2 regions of the Peribacillus sp. JNUCC41 genome follow, and region 1 is predicted to be linked to the other one. Evidence: a T-box and tRNA genes for the amino acid it is inferred to sense, from the RefSeq annotation. Region 1 holds a T-box; the other holds one or more tRNA genes.
The links. The T-box of region 1 lies ahead of JNUCC41_RS00860 (valine--tRNA ligase). A T-box ahead of a tRNA ligase gene usually reads a tRNA of that ligase, here a tRNA-Val.

Region 2: it has a tRNA-Val gene. The T-box ahead of JNUCC41_RS00860 (valine--tRNA ligase) is inferred to sense a tRNA for this amino acid. The anticodon was not compared.

Annotation. Positions count from the first base shown of each region.
Region 1 is NZ_CP062163.1:170,578-175,652, forward strand. Features, by position in the region: gene JNUCC41_RS00860 (valine--tRNA ligase) at 1-2,183, opposite strand, end outside; T-box leader at 2,226-2,454, opposite strand; gene JNUCC41_RS00865 (hypothetical protein) at 2,682-2,873, shown strand; gene ysxE (spore coat protein YsxE) at 2,930-4,000, opposite strand; gene spoVID (stage VI sporulation protein D) at 4,095-5,075, opposite strand, start outside.
Region 2 is NZ_CP062163.1:3,741,662-3,746,736, reverse strand. Features, by position in the region: partial or broken gene JNUCC41_RS18300 (transposase) at 5-221, shown strand; gene JNUCC41_RS18295 (hypothetical protein) at 374-1,117, opposite strand; gene JNUCC41_RS18290 (hypothetical protein) at 1,349-1,570, opposite strand; gene JNUCC41_RS18285 (hypothetical protein) at 2,323-2,538, opposite strand; tRNA gene JNUCC41_RS18280 (tRNA-Val) at 3,235-3,307, opposite strand; gene JNUCC41_RS27110 (hypothetical protein) at 3,465-3,593, opposite strand; gene JNUCC41_RS18275 (GIY-YIG nuclease family protein) at 3,785-4,477, opposite strand; gene JNUCC41_RS18270 (GIY-YIG nuclease family protein) at 4,556-4,774, opposite strand; gene JNUCC41_RS26820 (HNH endonuclease) at 4,870-5,075, shown strand, end outside.

The DNA of each region.
Region 1 (5,075 bases):
TCCTCTGCTGCAACTGTATCCGTCAACCCTTCATTCACTTCCGGCCAAGCGGCAACAGTGATGGACTCACCTTGATGCGGTAGGTTCTGCCAGATTTCTTCGGTAATGAATGGCATGAACGGGTGTAACAATCTCATCGTATTATCCAGTACATAAGCCAAGATCGAGCGCGTCGTCTTCTTAGCTGCTTCGTCTTCGCCATATAGCGGAAGCTTCGCCATTTCAATATACCAGTCACAGAAATCATCCCAAATGAAGTTGTAAAGCACACGGCCCACTTCACCAAACTCATAACGGTCCGCAAGTCTGGTTACGTTTGAAATCGTTTCATTCAAACGCGTCAAGATCCATTTATCAGCTACAGACTTCTCACCGCTTAAATCGATTTCGTCATAAGTCATGCCGTTCATGTTCATCAAAGCAAAACGGGATGCGTTCCAAATCTTATTGGAGAAGTTCCAAACCGCTTCCACTTTTTCCGTGCTATAACGAAGGTCCTGGCCTGGCGAGCTGCCCGTGGATAAGAAGTAACGCAGCGAATCGGCACCGTATTGATCGATTACATCCATCGGATCGACACCATTGCCAAGCGATTTACTCATCTTGCGCCCCTGTTCGTCACGAACCAGACCGTGTATCAGCACATCTTCAAATGGACGTTCACCTGTGAACTCAAGAGCTTGGAAAATCATCCGCGATACCCAGAAGAAAATGATATCATAGCCTGTCACAAGTGCCCCGGTTGGATAGTAGCGTTGGAAATCGACATTGTCCTTGTCAGGCCAGCCCATAGTCGAGAACGGCCATAATGCCGAGCTGAACCATGTATCAAGAACATCTGTATCTTGTTCCCAGTTTTCAGCGTCCGCAGGTTCTTCGTGACCTACATACACTTCACCTGTTTCTTTATGGTACCAGGCTGGAATGCGGTGACCCCACCAAAGCTGACGGGAAATGCACCAGTCGCGGATATTTTCCATCCAATGCAGGTACGTTTTTTCGAAACGGTCCGGTACGAAATGAACTTTTTCCTCATCGGTTCCTTTTTGAAGCTCAACGGATGCATCAGCCAACGGCTGCATTTTAACGAACCATTGAGTCGAAAGATACGGTTCAACAACAGCACCGCTTCTCTCTGAATGGCCGACTGAGTGAAGGTGATCTTCGATTTTGAAAAGTACTCCTTCTTCCTGAAGGTCCTTGACGATTTGTTTCCGGCATTCAAAACGGTCCATGCCTTCATATTTACCAGCCTTTTCATTCATCGAGCCATCTTCATGCATGACAAGGATGCGTTCCAAATCGTGACGGTTCCCGATTTCGAAGTCATTCGGATCATGAGCCGGAGTAATTTTGACCGCGCCTGAACCGAATTCCATATCGACATAATCATCACCGACAATCGGGATTTCCCGGCCTGTAATTGGCAAGCGGACCATTTTGCCGATCAAGTGTTTATAACGGTCATCTTCAGGGTGTACAGCCACAGCAGTATCGCCAAGCATAGTTTCTGGACGGGTGGTGGCAATTTCAATTTCTCCTGATCCGTCAACCAAAGGATATTTCATATGGTAAAATGCGCCCTGCACATCTTTGTAAATAACCTCGATATCGGATAACGCCGTTTTCGTTGATGGATCCCAGTTGATGATGTATTCGCCGCGATAAATCAAGCCCTTGTTATAAAGCGAAACGAACACTTCGCGCACAGCTTTTGAAAGCCCTTCATCAAGAGTGAAGCGTTCACGTGTATAATCAAGTCCAAGACCGAGCTTTGACCATTGATCACGGATATGGCTCGCATATTCCTCTTTCCATTTCCAAGTCTCTTCGACGAATTTTTCTCGCCCAAGGTCATAACGGCTCACGCCTTCCGCACGAAGTTTTTGTTCTACTTTCGCTTGAGTGGCGATACCGGCATGGTCCATGCCCGGTAACCATAAAACGTCATAGCCTTGCATCCTCTTCATGCGTGTCAATATATCTTGAAGCGTCGTATCCCAAGCGTGGCCAAGATGAAGCTTACCTGTCACGTTAGGCGGCGGGATGACAATCGTATATGGTTCTTTTTTATCGTCAACCGTCGTTTCGAAAAACTTTCCATCAAGCCACCATTTGTAGCGGCCTTTCTCTATCGTCTGCGGATCATATTTAGTCGGCATAGAAATTTGGTTCTCTTCCATAACATTTCCTCCTTTTTGGGCATAAAAAAACTTCCATCATCACAAAAGGACGAAGGAAGTTGTTCGCGGTGCCACCTTTTTTCCGAAAAAGAAAAAAATCTCTTTCGGCTCTCAAATCGGATAACGGCTCTTCACCGGCCTTCGCTACTAAGAGGTTCACGAAGACTGCTCGCGGACGACTTCGGATGCTGCTGCCTGGAAACCTCGCACCAATTTGGTTTCCTCTCTGAAAAGTGCATTTCATCTTACTATTTCCGGTCTTTGCATTGATTTATATTCATATGTAAAATCATTGAATGCATATAGTATATAGTACAAAAAACATGGGGCTCGAGTCAATCATCTTTTCGCTTACTTTCTCAGGAATCATCCCTTTTGATACAATTCAAGTTCATTTTCTTTATTTTATCCGCCAGAAACAGTGAATGTGACGGCTGTTTCACCTTTTCCACTGCCCACCCATACAATATAAGAAGTCCTAAAAAGGAAGGTAATATTATGAAGCGAAGATATACTCCCTATACTTTACCGCCTTGGGTGAAGAAATTCCGCGGTGTCTGCCAGCAGTTCATCTTCCCCTTTATTGTGTTCCAAGGATTACGTACGCTGATTTTCCCGACTTTCTTCGATATGCTCCTGCTAATCGCCTTTATTTTCCTGGCCATGTCTTTGTATTTCGAATGGATTTAAGTATTCCCTTACAGCAAAAAAATATACATGACTGGAGATGATCCAATCATGTATATTTAGCTTGGGGGTGATTGTTCTTCTTTGGCAGCCTCGGCGGCAGCCTTTTTCTGCTGTTCGATTTCTTCAATTTTCATCACCATATATTCAATATTTTTCAAAAGCCAAAATTGCCGCTGCAGTTGTGTAACATTATCTAGCTCTGAACGATGGCCCGTGCCATCGGAGTAACCCTTCACTAATTCCAAAGCTGACCCAGGGAATGCCAGATAGCTTTGCATGAGCAGCAATTCTTCTTCTTTCAACGGAAAATAACGAAAATAGTTATATAGCCAGTCAACGCAGTCATCGCATTGGACAGGATAGGTCCTGGCCGATTTAACGAGAAATGGCAGTAAATCGAAATGCGGCGGAGCTGTATTCGAATTCTCAAAATTGATGAAGTAGCCATAACCCCGCTCATCATAAACGAAATGCTTCATGGAAACCTTTCCGTGCGTGACGACGGTTCGAACCTTTTCACTATCCTTCGTTTTTTCATACCAGGTTTCAAATTTCTTGATCGAGTACCTCAGCGCCTGTGAAATATCAGTGTAGAAAGAACAAACCGTCAGTTCGAATGGAGACATATACCACTTCTTTTCACAGCTGACAATATACTCATCTATGAATTCCTTCTCGTTATTCCAGGCATCAAGCGTCCGCTCATAATGGGCTTCCCGTTCATCGATATCCACTTGTATTTCCTTAACGGAAAGTGTATGCATCCGAGCGAGCTCCCTGAACATTTGCTTATGATTTTCATCGCGCTCCCCGTCCCTATCATTATTGAGCCAGGGCATCAGGTAATACAAACGTCCATTATGAAGAACGGCGTAACGCTGATCCATCGTTTGATAAATGGGAACGATCCGGTTATAGCCGCGATGGTACAATTTTTGAACATTTTTGATAAAATCAATGCCGTTCTGCGGTAACATGGATTTCAAGGCAAATGTACCACGATCACTGTAAACTTTTTTTACACGTCCGAAGTCCTCAATATATTGTACATACATGGCATATTCCTTCAATACGGTCTCCGCGTCCCAATCCCGATTGGCAGGCTGCTGATTCTCGTTTTCCCTCACGAGACTCACTCACTTTCTCTAAAAAACTAAACGATCCGATTCCTCTAGCACCTAAAAAACAGGAGCAGACCATATGCTCTGCTCTCTGTCCTGGTCAATTCTTATATGCAACCGCCTTCGGTATATAGATGACTTGCCCTTCATGGACGTTCTGATTCGACTCCAATTCATTGCTGAAAAGTATCGATTGAACCGTAACATCATATCGTTGAGCCAAGTCATCAAGCGTTTCCCCTTGCTGAACAATGCAAACCTTCATCCTTACTAGTTCTTCTTCTTGTTTCCGTCCGAATAAATCCATGATGGATAGCTGCTTTTCATCATGATTGGCCGTTTCTTTATCATCACGTTCCGCGGCTTGTTTCCTGCCTTTGAAATTCTTACCATCCTTAGCCGGAGGCGCTGGTCTTTCCCTCTTTTTGAATAGATCTCTTATGGACGAATTGGATTCCTCTTCCTGTTCCACCTTCACATTCTCATTAAGGATAGGGCCCGCTGCAACGTCATCTTCTCCCTGCCGGATAACATCCTCGGATTCTATATTCGAAACAGGGCTATTTTGATGCTTGGTTGCATGATTTGGCTCTTCCACTACATCTTCTCTCAATGTCACCTTAGGAATCTCCATCTTCTCCATGGAATCCTGACTGCTTGGTACTTCCTCCAGTTTTGCCTCTCCCATTGAAGGTACTTTTTCCGCGGAGTCAGGAGGATCGCCGATTACTTCTTCTTCTACAGCTTCTTCCTCTCTATGCACTTCCGCTTCCCACTCCTCCTCTTCCGGATATGGTGAAACGGGCATTTCAAAAACTGGGGCATTATGCTGATCGCTTAAAAAAATCGGTTCCTCTTCTTCTTCTTCGTTTGCTTCGGAAACTCGTTTTGATTCTGCAGTAAAAGGCGCGTATAACTCTTCTTCCTCCTCATCACGGAAAATAGGCTGAAAATCCGGGATTGGCGGCACTGCAGCTGCATAAGGAATATATGACTCATTTTCCTCCCCATCCGTTTCTTCCTGTTCCTCTGTTTCCCCAACTTCCTGCTCAGTATCGTAACGTTCTTCCACATATGAATC
Region 2 (5,075 bases), 1.9 Mb from region 1:
GACACGGCATACCTGGCAAACACATGTGGAAGAAGCAGATCATCTGCGTCATCATTAAGATGTAAACCTATCTATGCGAAAAGTAAAGAGACGATTGAGCGTGTATTCGCAGATGCAAAGGAAAAGCATGGGATGCGTTGGACTACTTTAAGGGGACTTTCGCTGTCATGAATATAAAGAAGATGGCCAATTGGACATGGAAAGGTCCAAAAATGGTCTAACATGGTGAGCTTGTAGAGCACCAATCTCTTAACTTTAGGTAAAAATCAAAGGGGAATTTCAAAAGGGATCCGGAATTTTATAATTCCGAACCCCTTTTGTCTACAAACTGAAAGCACCCTTTATAGGTGCTTCATCCTTACTTATTAACTAATTATAAAATTTTCTTCTCGATTTTAATTAATTCACTATTTATTTTATTATTTAGTTCCTTGATTAACTCCAATAATGTACTCAATATGAATTCCGCATCTTTTAAAAGATATTGTTCGTTCGGTTTAAGGTAGTTCTTATACTCATCCTTACTGTAGTAACATCCCTTCGCTTCAGCCCAAAGGCCATTTAACTTCCAAGTTAATTTTGTACAATAATCTTTAATATCTGGAGAGTAATTAGATAATGTCATTAATTCTGTAGTATTTAATATTATTAAAGCGTGGAACTCACTATGTTTGGTTCTTATTGCATAAATTTTTTCCTTAAAATCATTTTCCCTATCCGGATCCTCTTTATTATTTATAATATCAGTATAAGTTACATACTTTACAAATTCATTATTTAATTCAATTGTTAAATTTGACAGTTTCTCACAAACTTTTATTGTTTTTTCATACTTACCTAGCCTTGTTGTAATTAAAAACTGTTCCATTTCACGACTGATTGAATGCTCATTTTCTAATTTAATACTTTTAATTTGCTGTTCATATTGTTTCCCAATTTGCAACTTGGCCACAAAGTATACTACGCTCGCACCTATTATTGCACCAACATAACTTCCCCAAAAGGCAATCCACGAATCTACCTGTCCAGGAGCAAATCGAAAAATGGATAATCTCAATAATAATGTTAGTACTATTGGAAATCCTATTAGTAATAAAAAGAATAATATTTTTCTCATTTATTTTCCCCTTTCCATCTCAATCATACAATAGAAAGGGCAATTTTGTATATTTTACAAATTATACATGAATGTTTATCACACTATATGACCGAAAAGTCTTTAAAAGAACACACTCTTCACTAGGCTAGCACTCTAATAAGCCTCTTCATTCCTAAAAGATTTCACCAAAATAGAGGAAGCAGTTTATAATCTGCCGCGACGCCCTCCCTCCCATTTTCCACTGTAATTTCATTGAATTCCTGGTACATAGCCATTAACAAATGAATAATACAATGCAATTAAGAATGCAGCTGTTGCAAAGAAATGAGCTATTTTATCTGGCACCTTAATAATACGTAAAATTATAATTACAATAACATAAGCAGCCCAACAAATAGCCATCCAAAAAACAAACTGCATCGCTATATTATTAAGCCCCTCAGTCAAAGGGCTGATGTCTACATCATCCATATTTACACCTCCACTTTATGTATCGGATAAATATGTATCTTTGATCTTTGTTTAAATGATCACTTAGCTTCATGCAATCACCTCATTTAAGGCATAGAAAAAGACACCCACAATCAGTGAATGCCTTCTTGATATATTTCGTTAATAGCATATTACCACGGTTAAAACCTACTGCTCTGCCGTTATTCTGCCAAATATCTGCCGTTTGTCTGAAAAACTTTTTAATGGATATCGTTATTAATTAAATCGTCAAAAAAGTACTTAATAATTCTTTACGTTCGTTAACAAATGTTTCTAGATAGTCACTAGTTATTACGTGTACTACCTTGTTGCTGTTAACTCCAGAAGTATAATTTGGCGATAGAAAAATATTAAGAAACAGACTGTTACTTTTTTACTACTCAAACCTTACACCCCTTCATCTATAAATAAAATATAAAGCACCCATCTATTATAATGGGTGCTTCTCTCTCTATCCTTATAAAGTTTTATTGAAACTTATTTTTGAAAGAAAGCCTTTCTTGATTTTGTTCGACAAATCCCCTTTAGGTTTTCAATATTCCCTATTAAATTTGAATCGAAATTGGATAATGGTAAATTTAATTTTCTTTCTTTTTCATCAATAATAATAGCGCCTTGATCTTTTATTATTGCATTTGTAATATTAATTTCCTCATCATCTAACCATATTCCATCACGAAGTAATAGATCATCGATAATTAAAACATGATTAAATAGCAGTGCTTCTACTTCTAAATTTCTTTTTTTGCAGTATTTATATCATAAATAAGCTCACTAATAGCTGTAAATAACTTGACGTAGGCATTTACTTTGTTTAGTTGGTATTCTTTTTCTAGTTCCCTTTTATAATTTTGAGAAGTTAGAAACCAATTTGCTACCTGAGTTATAGTCGAACCAACTATAGCGGAAAGAGCTCCAATTATTGCTGCGATAACTGTAATATTCATTAAATCAAATTCCCCTTTTTAGAAAATAGAACTGTCCTAATTCTTATAAACCTCAATTTTAAGCAAAAAATAAGTTTTAAATCATTATTACAAGTTTTTAAGTAATTTATCTTCCGTGTGTCTGCCACTAAGTTACTCTAACATTTTTACTTCTTTCTCTCTCTTTTCATCTTGAATTTTAGGTTTTCTAAAATTTATTAACTGTTCTTTTCTTTTTTGAACTGATAATATACTCAGAAAATTCATAACTACTCCCTATGTTGTAAGTATAATTGCCATCATCAAAAGAAAAGAATTATTAATTTCACTCACAAATAAATCATTATCCTGCTTAATAATAAGTACAAAAAATGAGCTCATTACTGCTAATAAAGTTGACATTGTTACAGTTGATACAATAAGGGAATATTTTTTATAGCTGTCGAATTTATAATCGGTGATTGATTCTTTCACTTCAACATTATTACTGTATTCACCTTCAGTTCAGTTATTTTATTTGCACTTGATACTTTTTTATCCACAGACATAAAGTTTGTATCAAATACTTCTCTTATTAGATCATCAAGGACATCAGAAACACTATTTAAATCCGTCTTTTTTCACATTATGTTTTCTTGATATTGCGCGGGTACTGCATACTGTCAAAAGTAAGGAAAATGCTCAAAAAAAGTCATAGCAAGGGTTTCTACTATAAGATGACCTGTGAGGGATTCGAACCGCACGACCCCTTCCCTGTCAAGGAAGTGCTCGCCCACTGAGCTAACAAGTCGTATGTAAATGTAGGTTTCTATGGAATATTATACTAATGAACGATATACAAACATAATGAGAATGCCAATGTCTATGGAAGGTAGTAATATGGCATTGTATTTATACAGAAAACCAACTGTGCAGAATTGTAAAGTAACATTTGTTGACGGTTCTGTTTATTGGGAAAAGATGATCTTTAACGATAAGTTCTTATCAATTAAAGCTGAACCTAACAAGTTATATTTAGACGAGGCTTGCACCAAGCTAGCTAACGTGACAAGAATGGGGTTGTTATAAAGCCTCATTCACTTTCCTCCCCTTTACCATTCTACTCCCCATAAGGCCTATTCTCTTTCTCTATCCAACAGATATGGGTTTTATTCTTTCCCCGTTGTCCATTTCTTCTATTGCTTTTGTATCTGTTCATCTTTCATTTTAATAGCCTTTTAAATCAACTTAATGTTAATTCTGTTTATACTTATAAAATTAAGTAAAGCTAAGATTTTAATATAAAGTATGGTATAAGTTTTTGCATTATCTCATTAGTTGGTCGTACTTCTTTATAGGTATATTTTCGTTCTTCGTTAGTACGAGTGAATTCAGCGACTAAATAGGAAGTGGTGCTAAGAAGTGTAGCTATATCTGTATTAGTGATCGAAATAATACCTTCATTTCTTAATCTGACTATAAAAGCTATTCTACCTTTTAGTTTTTCTTCTTCTGATAAATAAAAGGGGTTAAATTTCCCTAAAATAACACCAATATTGTCAGGAATAAGAGGTGGAACATCATTATGCGTCTGCCCTTTTTTTATACTACTAATATTTGATGGAGTCATACCAAAGTGTTCTGCAATTCTAGCTTGGCTACATCTAATTACACCTTTTTCAAGAAGTGATAAGACATACTTTGCATTTCCAGCACGTGTGCGTTCTTCATTGTAAGCATTAGAAAGATATTGTTTGATAATTTCGTTTATTTTTTCTGGGATTGTTGGTTCGACTTCGCTATATTGCCCCTCATTTGCAATGTGCCACACAGTAGAACTACTCATCAAAAAGAGATTAGCTAGTTCACTTAAACTTATATTTATCACTTTCTTTTCCAAAAGAAAAAGTAGATACTTTACATTTGCTACTATTTCCGTATCTGTAGCTTTTATTCCACCAGGAAGTATATTGGTTAACAAATCTCCTTCTTCCCTATACTTTACCTATAAGGCTTTTTTCCAACTCTAAAGCAGCTTCTTCAGTTAAATTTTCTTGGACTATCCGAATATCCCAATCATATCTTTTTTTATTTGTTCACAGGCAGCGTTTCGAGTGTCTTTCCAAGCACGCTTAGTAACACCTTTTCCAACATAAAAAACATCTCCGGAATCTTTAATAAAATACTCATATACATAAAAGTTTGTTCTAAGTTCAAAAGATTCTTGCTGATTGGTAGTTTCACAAAAGTTCTTATAACATTCTCCTATAATCTCCATTTTATATATATTCTATAACAAAACAAATGATTTATAAATTTAGTAAAGATACTTTATTATATAATATAAGAATCATACATTTAGAAGGTGAAATCATGGATAAACGATTCTCTGTTGAAGGAAATAAATCTGAAAAAGTAAAACCCACTGGCTATTGGACTTTTTTCTGTAATCCCAAGAAGTGGTATATTGATGAATTTATATTATCTGGGAAAATTGAAGATAGTTTTGCTGTTTCTGAATACCATAAGGAAGACTTTAAGCCAGGACAATTAGGTGTTATAAGGGTTGGCCATGACAG